DNA from 2 places in the Pedobacter sp. SG908 genome. Region 1 is predicted to be linked to the other one. Evidence: riboswitches for the same ligand, from Rfam matches in the RefSeq annotation. Region 1 holds a riboswitch; the other holds the start of a gene.
The links. A riboswitch is a leader RNA that binds a small molecule or an ion and turns the genes downstream of it on or off. The one in region 1 is predicted to bind cobalamin.
Positions count from the first base shown of each region.

Region 2: linked by a shared signal. The riboswitch ahead of FHT21_RS09730 (TonB-dependent receptor) and the one ahead of metE (5-methyltetrahydropteroyltriglutamate--homocysteine S-methyltransferase) in region 1 are both predicted to bind cobalamin.

Region 1 covers NZ_JAAOYY010000002.1:388,978-396,393, forward strand. The annotation lists gene FHT21_RS16630 (DsbA family oxidoreductase) at 119-835, opposite strand; gene FHT21_RS16635 (M14 metallopeptidase family protein) at 920-3,616, opposite strand; cobalamin riboswitch at 3,740-3,947, shown strand; gene metE (5-methyltetrahydropteroyltriglutamate--homocysteine S-methyltransferase) at 4,143-6,476, shown strand; gene FHT21_RS16645 (acyl-CoA thioesterase) at 6,618-7,004, shown strand; gene FHT21_RS16650 (class I SAM-dependent methyltransferase) at 7,066-7,416, shown strand, end outside.
Region 2 covers NZ_JAAOYY010000001.1:2,370,584-2,377,999, forward strand. The annotation lists gene FHT21_RS09720 (ABC transporter substrate-binding protein) at 1-693, opposite strand, end outside; gene FHT21_RS09725 (DUF6580 family putative transport protein) at 870-1,457, opposite strand; gene FHT21_RS09730 (TonB-dependent receptor) at 1,499-3,367, opposite strand; cobalamin riboswitch at 3,465-3,660, opposite strand; gene FHT21_RS09735 (serine hydrolase) at 3,745-4,992, shown strand; gene FHT21_RS09740 (sigma-54 dependent transcriptional regulator) at 5,105-6,508, shown strand; gene FHT21_RS09745 (chloride channel protein) at 6,665-7,416, opposite strand, start outside.

The sequences.
Region 1 (7,416 bases):
AATAGACATCTCCATTGCGCTGCGCTTCAGGAGATGACGACTAATCTGTAAAAACCGCAGATCAACATTTATCGCAGAAAAAATCTGCGGAGATCAGCGTAATCTGCGGGAAACAATGCTATATCTCACAACCATTTTCATCACAAACGGCATCATCATTTTTGTTTAATGAAGTAAGCGTAGTTTTTGGCTGGGCAGATTTCCACTCGGCAAAACTTTGGGTAAGTGCATCGGTAAATGCCTGAACAGGCTGAGCGCCCGAAACACCATATTTACGGTCCATTACAAAATAAGGCACACCACGGATCCCTAAATTCTGGCTTTCATAAATATCATAACGAACGGCTTCGGCAAATTCATTTCCATTCAAAACCGATTTGGCCTCGTCCTTATCCAAACCAATTTCTACAGCAAGATCAATCAAAACATCAATTTCGCCGATATTTTTACTGTTCACAAAATGTGCTTCAAACAGTTTCTCTTCGGCTAAATCCTGAAGATTATGTTTTGCTGCCAAATGGATCAAACGATGTGCATTGAAGGTATTGGCAGGGATATTCGTATCAAAATCCATCTTCAAACCAGCATTTGCAGCCATATCCGCAACCTGTTTGGTCATTTGTTTAGCCTGTTCAATGGGCATTCCCTTGCTTCTCGAAAGGTAATCGTAAACGGTTTCGTTATTCGTATTATGGTACTCAGGATTGAGCTGATAACTTTTCCAATCGACTTCAATTTCGTTTTTGAACGGTAGTTTTTCTACCGCCTGTTCAAAATGTCTTTTTCCGATATAGCAAAACGGACACATTACGTCCGACCAGATTTCTACTTTCATAATACAAAATTAAACTGATTACAGTTGGCTAAAGTAAGGCCAAAGTAAAAAGCCACTATCGTTCAGGATAGCGGCTTCTCAAATTTATTTATACAATTGGTTAAATATCAGTTTAAAAGTACCATGTGTTTGTGCCCTAAAAGCAATTTCAGGCCCAAAAGCAAGCAGTTTGCCCTTGCCAACCTTCGCTTCGAAGGCCGTTACACCATCTTGCAGGTAAGCTTGCCCCCAGGCCCATCCGCTGCGTAGCGGTGTGGCATTTTCGAACCACATTAAAGGTTTAATCTTTCCAGCCACAATGGCATCGCCTGTGAGCTTAAAAACAGGGCTATTATCGAAATATACATCAGCTTCCTTTTCCATTCCCCAATTGGTTGGTAAAGTAGTATCTACACCAACATTTAGAACACTCCCTGGAACATAGTACTTTTCAGCAGGCAATCGTTTTTCTTCTCCGTTTACAATTTCAACCATTGCATTCCGAACCGGAAGATTTAAATGATAGGCCAAATTGGTGCTACTACCTATGGTTACAATATTGCCGCCTGCCTCCAAAAATTTCTTCAATTCAGGGATTGATTTGTCGGCGGTGATCCTACCCAAACGATTTCTAAATTCTTGAGGGATTTCTTCTGCCTTTGGTCCGAAAGATCTGTTTCCGAATCCTCCGCCTTGTACCGGCGGTATGGCACCACCCACAAAAACAATTACATCGTATTTAGATTTTAAGTTGCCGGCATCAATATCCTGTGGATAAATTACCGTTGCGTTATAATGATATTGTTCCATTAAAAATCGCACCCAGCCCGAAGCCATAGAGCCGCCGTAAGTATCCCAAAGGGCAATCCTTCCAGCAGAAATTTTAATTTTATCTTTTGGGGCATTCGCACTTTTTAATTTGATATTCGCTTTTTCTAGTATTGCTTTTCCTGCTGATGAAACATAAAAATCGCCATTTTCAGTCGAACGGTAAACCTCAACTTTGCTTTTTAATAAATCATTAGCCGCAGTATAAGAATCATTTTGTGCAGCACTTAACACATAACCCGATCCGTTTGGTAATTTGTTTTCTGATTTCAACAAAACACCATATGGATTTTTCTCAAACGGACCAGAAAAATCGTCGAGAATCCGATCAAATTTAACATCCATTAAATAGGCTAATGTCCATCCTGCAGCATCGTATGGCGGAATTGGAGCACCACCTTCGTATTTAAAATCGTTCGGGTGATCCTGAGGTTCGAACATATCCAAAACGTGTGGACGAAAAGCCTGATCGGTTTTTACGACATAACTTCCGGCAGGATAATTTTTCCCTGCAACGGTAAATGAAGCGGTTGCTTTTTGAACCACAATTCCTGTTCTGATCAAAGCATTTAAAAATTTAACTGCAGAATTAAAATCAGGTTGATCGGCACTTAAAATGTATCCGCGAGGATCTCTGTTCGCCGGAGCCTTCATCACCGTATCAAAAGCTTTCATACTGATCTGCCGTCTTGGCCCAAAATCGGCATCTCCCCCTGCAATTGCGGTACCTTTTTCGCCTTTTGCAGCGTTGTTAATGGCTTCAATTTTCTTTGGAGAGAACGACCAGGTATCTTTTTTACCTCGTTCTATCGAATTTCTGCCCATCTGATAAATGTTATACAACAATTCATCGCGGTAACGTTGTGCATAATTTAAAACAGCATAATTTAGTGATACCGAATAATCGATCGAGTTTTTAAAGTACCATTTCCTCGGGGTAATCGGGTTTGGCGAATCGCCATTCGGTAATAATCTCGACGGAACTAACGGAATTTCAGAAGGAGTAGGGTTCCCGATAATTTCGGTCAAGAGCCCAATCATATTGTGAAAATATGTGGTGGTTCTTAGTCCGCCATTATACCAGGTAGAATAAACCGATCCCCCGCGTTGGGTATAACCAGGTTTATTTTCCACATTCATTCGGTTGTGCATGGCTGCACCAACCGCATCTAAACTGGTTAGTAAGGTTGGGTCGAAAACGTAATTGAACGGATCGCGGTAGGGAGGCCCAGCAACAACAGTTCCTGCCGGGCCAGCCTGATGGTGGTTATACATAATCTGAGGGATCCATTCCACAAAAAGCTGGCGACCAATATTCTGTGTTTCTTTAAGGTTTAGCATAAAGAAATCGCGGTTATTATCATGGCCTGCATATTTTTCATATAAAACGGGTAAGCCTGAGGTTGTTCTTTTCTTGGGATCTTTCTCTCTCATGTACCAATTGCTCACCAATTCTTGCCCATCAGGGTTGGCATGGGTAAACAAAATGATTACATTATCCAAAATACGCAGGGTTTCCGGATCTTTTCTGGAGGCAAATTCATAAGCGGTTTCGATTAGTTGATGTGCACCCACTACTTCGTTGGCATGTAAACCACCATCTATCCAAACTACTGCTTTACCTTCCTGGGCTAATGCTTTTGCCTGCTCGGGTGTAATTTCAGCATGCGCCAGTTGTTGCGAAATTTCCTTGTAACGGTCTAATTTCTTCAGGTTTTCGGGCGAAGAAACAATCAGCATATATTGGCTTCTGCCTTCTTCGGTTTTGCCAATATCAACCAGTTTAATGCGGTCAGAACTTGCCGCGAGTTTCTTAAAGTAAGCTTCTGTTTGGGTATAATTGGCCAATTGATAATCGTCGCCGATATCAAAACCAAAATGAGATTTTGGCGTTGGCACTTCCTGTGCCAATACAGCACAGCTATTTACCATTAAAAAAGCAACAAAAAGCCTTTTAAAGTAGATTTTTATCATAATAGTTTAGTTAGGTAATCAAATATAATAGAGAATAAGCGCCAAAAACGGCTTGCTGTAAATTTGTTACAAGTTTTAAATCCTAATCCATACATTTGTCCTGATGTAAGTTCTTAACTTTATTTTTCATCAACCGATACAGGTTCCCGGAATTACACCCGGGATTAATAGGGAATCGTGTGCAAATCACGAGCTGTCGCGCAACTGTAAATTCTGTCTTTTACCAAGAGACAACGGTCTTATCATTCATGCCACTGTGCCGTTTACCGGGATGGGAAGGCGATAAGATCGGGAATAAGTCAGGAGACCTGCCTATATTGAATTGACGGTACTTTCGCGTTATAAAGTAATTGGTCAGGTCTGATTGTACACGATAAAATTAAAATTTTATATACTTGCTTTAAGCTTTTGGCTGATGAGCAGGTTGTTTGTGCCCAAACCTTTCCCTTTAATTTTTAACATAGAGTATTACAAAATAGTGCTTTAAGAGCTTTTAAACGATTTATTTACTTAATCTTTAAAAGAGATGCTAACGCAAAATCTGGGCTATCCGCGAATAGGTAGCCAAAGGGAATTAAAGAAAATCTGCGAAAATTATTGGGCAGATAAAACTGGGTACAAAAATGTGCTTCAGGTGGGAAAAAACATTCGCCACGAAAACTGGAATCTTCAAAAAGAAGCTGGAATTGATATCATTCCCTCGAACGACTTTTCTTTTTATGATCATGTGCTCGACCATTCGTTAACTTTTGGTGCGATACCGAAAAGGTATAACGAAGTGATCCTGAAAAAAGGGAATTCGGAGCTTGATCTCTATTTTGCCATGGCCAGGGGTTATCAAAAAGAAGGATTAGATGTGGTAGCGATGGAAATGACCAAATGGTTCGATACCAATTACCATTACATCGTTCCTGAGTTTTACAAAAACCAGCCTTTTAAACTCTTCTCTACCAAAATTATCGATGAGTTTTACGAAGCAAAACAATTAGGCATTACTACAAAACCTGTTTTAATCGGCCCGGTATCTTACCTTTTATTGGGAAAAGAAAAAGAAGTTGGCTTCGAAAAAATCGATCTGATCAAAAACCTGCTTCCGGTATATATCGAGATTTTATCTCGCTTAGATGCCTTGGGTGTAGAATATGTTCAGTTTGATGAGCCGTTTTTAACTTTAGACCTTACCGAAAAAGACAAAAAAGCTTATGAATATGTTTATAAAGAAATTAGAAAAGCTTTTCCAAGGTTAAAGATCGTTTTAGCAACTTATTTCGAAGGTTTAGGCAACAATCTTGCCTTAACTACTTCATTGCCTGTAAATGTTTTACATATCGATCTGGTACGCGCTGAAGGTCAATTGATAGATGTTTTAGCTTCGTTAAAAGAAGATACCATCCTTTCATTAGGTTTGGTAGACGGAAGAAACATCTGGAAAAATGATTTCGAGAAATCTGTTTCAATCATTAACCAGGCTGTAGAAAAAAGAGGGCTGGATAAGGTGTGGATTGCCCCATCTTGTTCCCTAATACACTCGCCGGTTGATTTAGACAATGAAACCAATGAACAAAACCTTTCGGCCGAAATTAAACAGTGGCTGGCTTATGCGAAACAAAAAATTGCTGAGGTAGTTACCTTAAAAAAACTCATCACCAACGAAAGCCCTGCATCTACCCTGCAAAAGCTTGAAGAAAATAAGAATGCGATTGCTAACCGTAAAGTTTCTAAAATCATCCACAATCCTGAAGTTAAACAACGTGTTTTAGCATTAAAAGAGCAGGACGCAGAGCGTTTAAGCCCATTTTCTAGCAGAAAAATTAAACAACAGCAACTCAATCTACCAAGTTATGCCACTACAACCATCGGCTCATTTCCGCAAACTGCAGAGGTAAGAAGCTGGAGAGCAAAACTTAAAAACGGAACTTTTACCATTGAAGAATATGATGACCTCATAGCAAAAGAAACCGCAAAAGCGGTAAACTGGCAGGAAGAAATCGATCTGGATGTTTTGGTTCATGGCGAATTTGAGCGCAACGATATGGTTGAATACTTTGGTGAACAGCTAGATGGTTTCGCCTTCTCTAAAAACGGTTGGGTACAGAGTTATGGTTCACGCTGTGTAAAACCTCCTATTATTTTTGGTGATGTTTCGCGCCCAAAACCTATGACAGTAAAGTGGACCGCCTATGCGCAGTCACTTACCACAAAATACATGAAAGGTATGTTAACCGGTCCTGTAACCATCTTACAATGGTCGTTTGTACGTAATGATCAACCTAGATCAGAAACCTGTACTCAGATTGCCCTGGCCATCCGCGATGAGGTTTGCGATCTGGAAAATGCAGGTATTAAAATCATCCAGATTGATGAACCAGCCATTAGAGAAGGTTTACCATTACGCAAAGCTGATTGGCAAACTTACCTGAACTGGGCGGTTAAAGCCTTTAAAATTTCGGCAAGCGGCGTGAAAGACGATACGCAGATCCATACGCACATGTGTTACTCTGAGTTTAACGATATCATCCAGAACATCGCCGATATGGATGCAGATGTAATCACCATCGAAACTTCACGTTCGCAGATGGAATTATTAGACGCATTTGCCGATTTTAAATATCCAAACGAAATCGGCCCCGGGGTATACGACATTCACTCTCCAAGGGTTCCGAAGAGGGAAGAAATGGTTCAATTGCTTAAAAAAGCAAAAGCTGTTATTCCCTCCGGGCAACTCTGGGTAAACCCAGATTGCGGTTTAAAAACCCGTGGATGGGATGAAACCAAAAAAGCTTTGATAGAAATGGTTGAAGCCGCAAAAGAAATGCGTAAAACCGAAGAGGTGCTTGCCACAGATCTTCAGGTAAATTAATGCTAATTTTGCTACGGAGGTAGAGGGAGCACAGATTTCTTGCTAAACCATATCATTGTGGCAAACCTTTTACTTTGGCAATTTTCTACTAAAAATAACTAGAAAGTTGCCAAAGCTTTTTACAGCACCTATATTTAACCCATGACCCTAGAAGAAAGAATAGAAAATTCTAAAACCAGCATTTTTAAAGCCGTTTTCCCTAATACAACAAACCATTACGACACTCTTTTCGGTGGAACAGCCATGCATTTAATGGACGAAGTTGCTTTCATTACCGCAACCCGTTTTAGCCGTCAGATTATGGTTACTGTAAGCAGCGACAGGATAGACTTTAAAAAACCAATCCCCGCAGGCACTATCGTAGAGCTTATCGGCAAGGTAAAGCATGTGGGTAATACCAGTTTAAAAGTGAACGTAGAAATTTATATTGAGCAGATGTATGCCGAAGGAAGAGAATTGGCCGTTCATGGCGATTTTACTTTTGTGGCGATCGATGAAAATAAAAAGCCGGTTCAAGTGATCAAATAATCTAATAACCTCGGCAGAAAAGATGTAAAAAATCATAACGCCCAAATTTTTAAATTTGACTATGGAACATCAACTTTCTGAGGAAGACTTAAAAAATATTGCCAAGCAATTGGCTTGTCCTGAAGGCGAACACGGCATTAAAACAGGCGAAATGATGCATGCCAATAATATCGGCATGACCACTTCTGCAATTGAGGCATTAAACCTTCAAAACAATGAAACGGTTTTAGAAATCGGTCATGGTAACGGCGGACATATTGCTCAACTATTGTTAAAAGCAGAGAACCTAGCTTATTTTGGTGCTGATATTTCTGCAACTATTATTGCAGAAGCCGAAAAGATCAATCAGGATTTCATCACAAAAGGAAAAGTCCACTTTCAGTTAACAGATGGCGTTACATTACCATTTGAT
Region 2 (7,416 bases), on a different contig from region 1:
CATATCAAAACCACATGGGGCAATAACTAAAACCTCTGGATTATATTTCAGGATTTTATCCCATTGCGTTACAATAGAGTCGCCACCAGGGTTAGACAGCATATCAACACCACCAGCAGCAGCAATCTGAAAAGGAATCCAATGTCCGCAGTTATAAATCGGTTCTATCCACTCCATCAGCATGATCCTTTTTAATGGCGCACGGTTTGCCCTAAGCTGATCTAAAATATGATCTGTTTTCTTTTGCAGCCCTGCCAGATAGTTTAACGCTACCTCTTCCTTTCCTAAAGCGCTGGCAATGGTAATAGCACATTCGAAAACATCCCGTAAGTTATTTGGCGATAAAGGAACTAGTACAGGTTGTTTACTGAGCTTCATTACGGCTGTTTCGGTGCAAACCGTATCGATGTTGCACACTTCGCATATATCCTGTGTAAAAACCACATCAGGTGCGATGCTTTCCAATAGTGCATCATCTACCCAATACAAACTTTTGCCTTGTGCTTTTGATGCTGAAAATATACGGTCTATTTCGATGCTCGAATAGTTTTTACCTTCTAATATACATCGTACAACTTTAGGCTGAGCTGCCGCCTCTTTAGGACATTCGAATGTTACGCCATGCAGGTATTCTTGCAGGCCCATATCGTAAATCATTTTTGTAGCAGCAGGTAAAAAGGAAACAACTTTCATATCAATATTTATGTATTATCCTGAACTTGTTTCAGTATCTGATAGCCTTTATTAGATGCTAAAATAACTCAGCATGATGAGGAGTCTAAGTTAAAAAAAATCCTCTTTTGAATCGAATCAAAAGAGGATTTCTATATTGTTTTCGCTTGATTGATATTATACCAATCAATGGACATCTATAACTTTTGTCTTTGCAGTTTCAATAATGGGTATTTTGCTTTTAAAATTTCGAAAGCTCCAAAAAGTAATGCACCATAAATCACTGTTCCCTCTAAGAATCTGATCTCGAATGGAATGGCTTTAATTAAACAATCTATAAACCCATTGAAGTTTTGTGTATACAGCGGGTTCTTATACCATGAGCCAATATCACTTACAATCCAATGGATGAATACAATTACAATTGTAGAAAGTAATAAGTTAGCAATATTTACCTTTTTTAGTAAGAAACGACTCACTAAAACCATTAATGCAATTGCAAGGTATGTCCAGAGTTCTTGAATTAAGAATATATCTACATACTTTTTATATATGGTTGTATAAAGCACTAAATCGCTTAAAAATAAACTCAATAGCGGAAAAGCGAATGCTTTAAGATGATCTTTAAAATATGCTCCTCCAAATAAAGCTACCGCTCCTATTGATGAAAAATTAGCAAACTTTAATTCATCTGAGTTAAATGTTACCAGCAAACGGAAAGCCGTTATTGCCAATATCATTAACAACAAAATTAAAGTACGTGGATTAAATTTTAAATGAGACATCCTATTTTTGGTTAATATGTATACTGCAAAGTTAAATTTTATTAGTGTATATTAAAAATTACTCCGGTATTAAAGTTGAAACCTAAGCTATTGTAACCAATAATCTCGTTGTATTTTTCGTTCAGGATGTTTTTGGCATCAAAAAACAGTTTTACACGTTTTTTAGCCAAAGCATATTCTGCATAAGCATTTAACAATTTATAAGCAGGTAAATTATCTACCGTGTAAGTCGTAAAATTACCATCGTTACGTTTACCAAAGTAACGGTAATTTGCGCTTACATATAAATTGCTCGTAGCCTGCGCACCTGCAGTGATCCCAAATGTATGTTTTGGTCTGCGGAAAAGATAGTTGGCAACCGCATTATCAACAAAATTGAACTCATTCCCTTCTACGTAAGCATAATAACCATTGATATTGAACACACTGAATTTAACTGCTGGTTCAACCTCGAAACCTTTGGTTTTCTGACTTACCTGGTTAATATATCCATTAGGATAAGCATAAATGATTGCATCGGTTAAATCTCGCTTATAACCTGCTAAACGTAAGCTAAATTTGTCGTCAGCAAAGCTAAAATTAACACCAGCTTCGTAATTCTTCGATTTCTCAGGCTTTAAGTTCAAATTAGCACCAAACTGACCAAAAAGCATGTTCAAGGTAGGCACTTTAAATGCTGTTGAAACAGTTCCAAATAACTTTATTTCCTTAATGATGTTGATACTTGGGGTAATTGAGTAAGTATAGTTTTCGCCATATTGTTCGTGTTTATTGTAACGTCCGCCAACTTCAAGATTAAATACACTTAAATCGTGTAAGAATAAAGATCCATAAGCAGCAAAAATATTGGTTTCCGGTTTATTGGTTGCTGATGATAATTTCATCACGCGGTTATCGATACCCACCAATAAATCTAATTTATTTCCCAATTTTTGGTTGTAGAATAAATCCAACAACGATACGCGACCTTCGTTAACACTAGGATATTGGCTGTGTGCATCGTTTCTGGTGCTTTCAAAACTATAGTTCAAGGTTACTTTACCGGTAGCAAATTCATATTTGGCATTAGTACCTGCAGCAAAGTTTTTCAAAATCGAATAATTGTTTGCATCGGTAAAAGCACCACCATCAAATTTATAATTGCCATAATAATAACGCACAAATGGATTTACAGAGAAATGATTATCCAATTTGATTCCGAAGTTCGCATTTAGGGCGTCGGTTTTGAAACCATCTTTATCAAATATAGCTGCACTTCCCATTGGGGTTGCTGCTTCTGAAATCCCATCGGTTTTAGCATGGGTATAGTTAATGTTATAAGAAAAACCTTCAACTCCACCGTTTAAACCAATGGTTCCTTTATAAGTTTCGTAACTCCCTGCACTGGCCACACCATAAATGGTATTTCCTTTTGGGCCACCTTTTTTGGTGATAATATTGATTACCCCTGCAACGGCATCAGAACCATAAATGGTAGACTGGCCGCCTCTTAAAATTTCGATGTGATCAATCTGATCAATAGAAATCAATCTTAAATCGAATGCACCTCCGTTTCCTGATGGATCGTTCTGTACAATACCATCAATTAAAACCACCGCATAAGCACTTCCTGCACCCCTAAAAAACACCGATTTGTTTAATCCTGGGTTGCTGCTTGCGCCCGCTACAATAATCCCTGCCTGCTCACTAATAAGTTCTGGCAATGATTTCCCGTTACTGCGATCCAATACTTCGCGACTGATGATAGTGACCACTTTTCCAGTCTGAGATTGTTTCTGGTCATTTTTGGTTGCAGAAATTACAACATCTTTGAGCTGCAAACTATCTTGAGTTTGAGCATTAGCCACCTGGCCAATCATTAACTGTGCGAGCCCCAGCCCTGCTACAGTTAGCATACTTTTTTTGTTCATTTGATTGTGAGTTTTGCCCACAGCCAACAGATTAGAAAAGGAAATGAAAATACGAACAACGTTAATATCTCAATCCAAGCTTCAATCCCCGAAAGCTATGAAATTAAACGCTAAAGGCAGGTCTTCTGACTTACTCCCGTTTTTTCTGTCTTCCCGCTCAGTAGTTAATTGGGCAGTGACTTAAGAATTGAAAAACGTTATAGAGCTTACAGCTGCGGGACAGTTACAGATTTACACTGTATTCCCTTTTAATCCCGGATGTAAAGCCGGAAACCAAAAGCGCTGCAAAAGTAACAAAATTAAACAACATGTAAAATGGATGATGGAAAATGGTGATTTTAATAGAAAAAGCTAAATTAGGAATCAAATTTCCACTCATGAAAAGGATTTTAATTATTGCATTTTCGTCAATCAGTATATTTGCTATGGCACAAAAAACCGATACTGTTTTTCTCAGGAAACTGATGGAGTCCAAACCAGAACTTTTTTCTTCAATACTTAACCATCCTGATAAAAACCAGGTTCAAATCCTTTATACCCAGGTTAACCGTGATGTAAAAAATAGACCTACTTTTAAAACGTTTAGCTATAATTTAGATCCGCACCATTATTTTTACCCTGCAAGTACTGTTAAACTCGCTGCAGTGATTTTTGCCCTGGAGAAAATAAACCGGTTAAAAAACACGGGATTAACAGCTAAAAGCACCATGATTACCGATAGTGCCTATAAAGGGCAAACGAAAGTTTTAACAGACACAAGTGCTAAAAATGGGCTTCCATCGATAGAACATTACGTTAAAAAGATTTTGCTTACCAGCGATAACGATGCCTTTAACCGTTTATTCGAATTTATCGGCCGGGCAGAAATTAACGAAAAATTGAAAGCAAATGGATTAAACGATAGTCGCATTTTAAACCGCTTGGCCATTGGTGATGCCGGAGAATCGGCCAAACACACCAACCCTATTAAATTTTACAATGGCAGTCAATTGGTGTATGATCAACCGGCACAATACGATCCAAAAGACTACGAACTGCAGTTAACTAATCTGGTAATGGGTAAAGGCTATTTGGACAGTGCCGATAAATTGGTAAATAAACCATTTAGTTTGGCAGGAAAAAATGCCTTGGCCATCAATGATCAACAAAAACTGATGCAGAAATTAATTTTTCCTGAGGCTTTTCCAACTAATGAAAGGTTTAACCTGACTGCAGAAGATTATAAGTTGATTTATACCTACATGAGCAAATATCCAACGGAAAGCGATTATCCTAAATACGATCATAATGAATTTTGGACAACCTATGCGAAGATGCTGTATTATGGAAGAGAAAAGATAACACCAGCCCCAAACATTAGAATTTTTAACAAGTATGGTGATAGCTATGGCTACATCATTGATAATTCTTATTTCGTTGATTTTAAAAATAGAATTGAGTATTTCTTAACGGCGGTGGTACAAAGCAACGAAGATGGTATATTTAACGACAATAAATATGAATACGATACTGTTTGTTTCCCCTTTATGAAGAACTTGGGCAAAAGCATTTATGAAGTAGAATTAAACCGCAAGAAAATGCACCGAACAGATCTTAGCAAATTTAAACTTGATTATTCCTACTAAGATTAAAACCTTTCAGTCCTTTTCAGGTTTATAGCGTAGAAATTGTATAAAAAACTATACATTAATTAAAAAATAATATATTCGCATTTCAAAATTAAAGAATACATCTCTAATGGCTAAATTATTAATAATTGACGATGAGCGTGCGATAAGGAGTACCTTACGCGAAATTCTAGAGTATGAAAATTACGATGTTGAAGATATCGATAACGGTATTGACGGTCTCGAAATGATCAAAAAAGGAAATTTCGATCTGGTACTTTGCGATATCAAGATGAATAAGATGGATGGTATGGAAGTGCTCGAACAGGCACAGATCATTAAACCAGATTTACCATTCATTATGATATCTGGTCATGGAACAGTTGAAACTGCAATTGAAGCCAGTAAAAAAGGAGCTTTTGATTTTATTTCGAAACCACCTGATTTAAACCGTTTACTGATTACTGTCCGTAATGGTTTAGACAGGGGAAATTTAGTTACCGAAACCAAGGTTTTAAAACGTAAAGCAAGTAAAACCCGTGAGATTTTAGGCGAATCGGAAAGCATTTCTAAAATTAAGGAAACCATTGAGCGTGTTGCGCCTACCGAAGCCCGTGTATTAATTACTGGCGCAAATGGTAGCGGTAAAGAATTGGTAGCCCGTTGGTTACACGAAAAATCGAATCGTGCCGATAGTCCTTTAATTGAGGTAAATTGTGCTGCTATTCCATCAGAGCTGATTGAAAGTGAATTGTTTGGTCACGAGAAAGGTTCATTTACCTCTGCTGTTAAGCAACGTATCGGTAAATTTGAGCTGGCTAATGGCGGAACTTTATTTTTGGACGAGATTGGCGATATGAGCCTCTCTGCCCAGGCAAAAGTTTTACGTGCTTTGCAAGAACATAAAATTTCGCGTGTGGGTGGTGAAAAGGAAATTGAAGTAAATGTTCGTGTTTTAGCAGCAACCAATAAAGATTTATTGAAAGAAATTGAAGATGGTAACTTCCGTATGGATTTGTATCACCGGTTAAATGTAATCAATATCCATGTTCCACATTTAACAGAGCGAACTGATGATATCCCTGTTATTGCCCAGAACTTTTTAGAAAGTATCTGCAGCGATTATGGAATGCCCGTTAAGAAAATAAACGATGGCGGAATGGCTGCCCTAAAAGCTTTGCCTTGGACAGGTAATGTACGTGAGTTACACAATATGATTGAGCGTTTGATTATTTTAAGCGATAAGGTTATTACCGAAAATGACGTGCGTGCCTTTGCTAATCCGGGTGGTGGTACAAATATTGGCGCCGCAAGCAGTGCGCAGATTGCGGGTGCTGGTGGATTGAGTCTATCCTCTTCTTTCGATTCTTTCAATAATTTTCAGGATTATAAAGATCACGCGGAACGTGAATTCATCAAATTCAAACTGGAAAAAAACAACTGGAATGTATCAAAAACAGCTGATGAAATTGATATCCAAAGAAGTCACTTATATAGTAAAATTGAAAAGTTTGGTTTAAAGAGAGCTGAGTAAAGTGTAACTATTTTAAGGAGAAAACAAAAAATATTGTCATCCTGAGCCTGTCGAAGGAAAAATATTTTTTGTTTTCGACTATAAAAGTCTTCGACAAGCTCAGACTGACAACTTAAATTAAAGATTTCTGAAATGACGATCTTGGAGAACTTAGAGCTACCCCATATAATCATTCTGCCTCATCAGCAACGCCCTGTATTTATTAAAAATTGCTGTTTTAGAGACAAAACCTAAATATTGGTTCTGCACGGTAAGCACTGGTAAAATCCATACATTATCCTGTTCCATTTTCTCCAGTACCATTTTAAGATCATCATTTTCTGTAATCGTATTCGGTGCAGGCTGAACCAAATGAGAAGCTCTTAAATTCCCCTTATCAGGATGATTGATCATCTCATTAAATAGTTCTTCCATGTAAATTATCCCCTTAAAATCGCCCAGTTCGTCTGTTACAGCACAAATGTTTTTATGCGATTGCATAATCTCGTTCATCTTAACTGAAATCAGATCGTTCATATATAATTGAGGATAGGTTTTCTCGATCAAATACTTTAGTTTCATCTGGTTTAAAACTGTTGTATCCTTATCCTCATGAGATAGTAGCTCTCCCTTATCGGCCAGTGCTTTGGTATAAATAGAATGTTTTTGCGAGCTGCGGTTAATGGCGTAAGAAATCGCAGTGGTTATCATCAATGGCACCATTAAAACATATCCCCCAGTAATTTCGGCAATCAGGAAGATACCCGTTAATGGGGCATGCATAATCGAGCCTAAAGCAGCGGCCATACCTGCAACAATAAAGTTCGAAACATTCAATTGCGCTATTCCCGATAAATTCACGACATAAGCAAATATAAACCCGATTAATCCGCCCATAATTAAACTGGGCGCAAATGTACCACCATTAC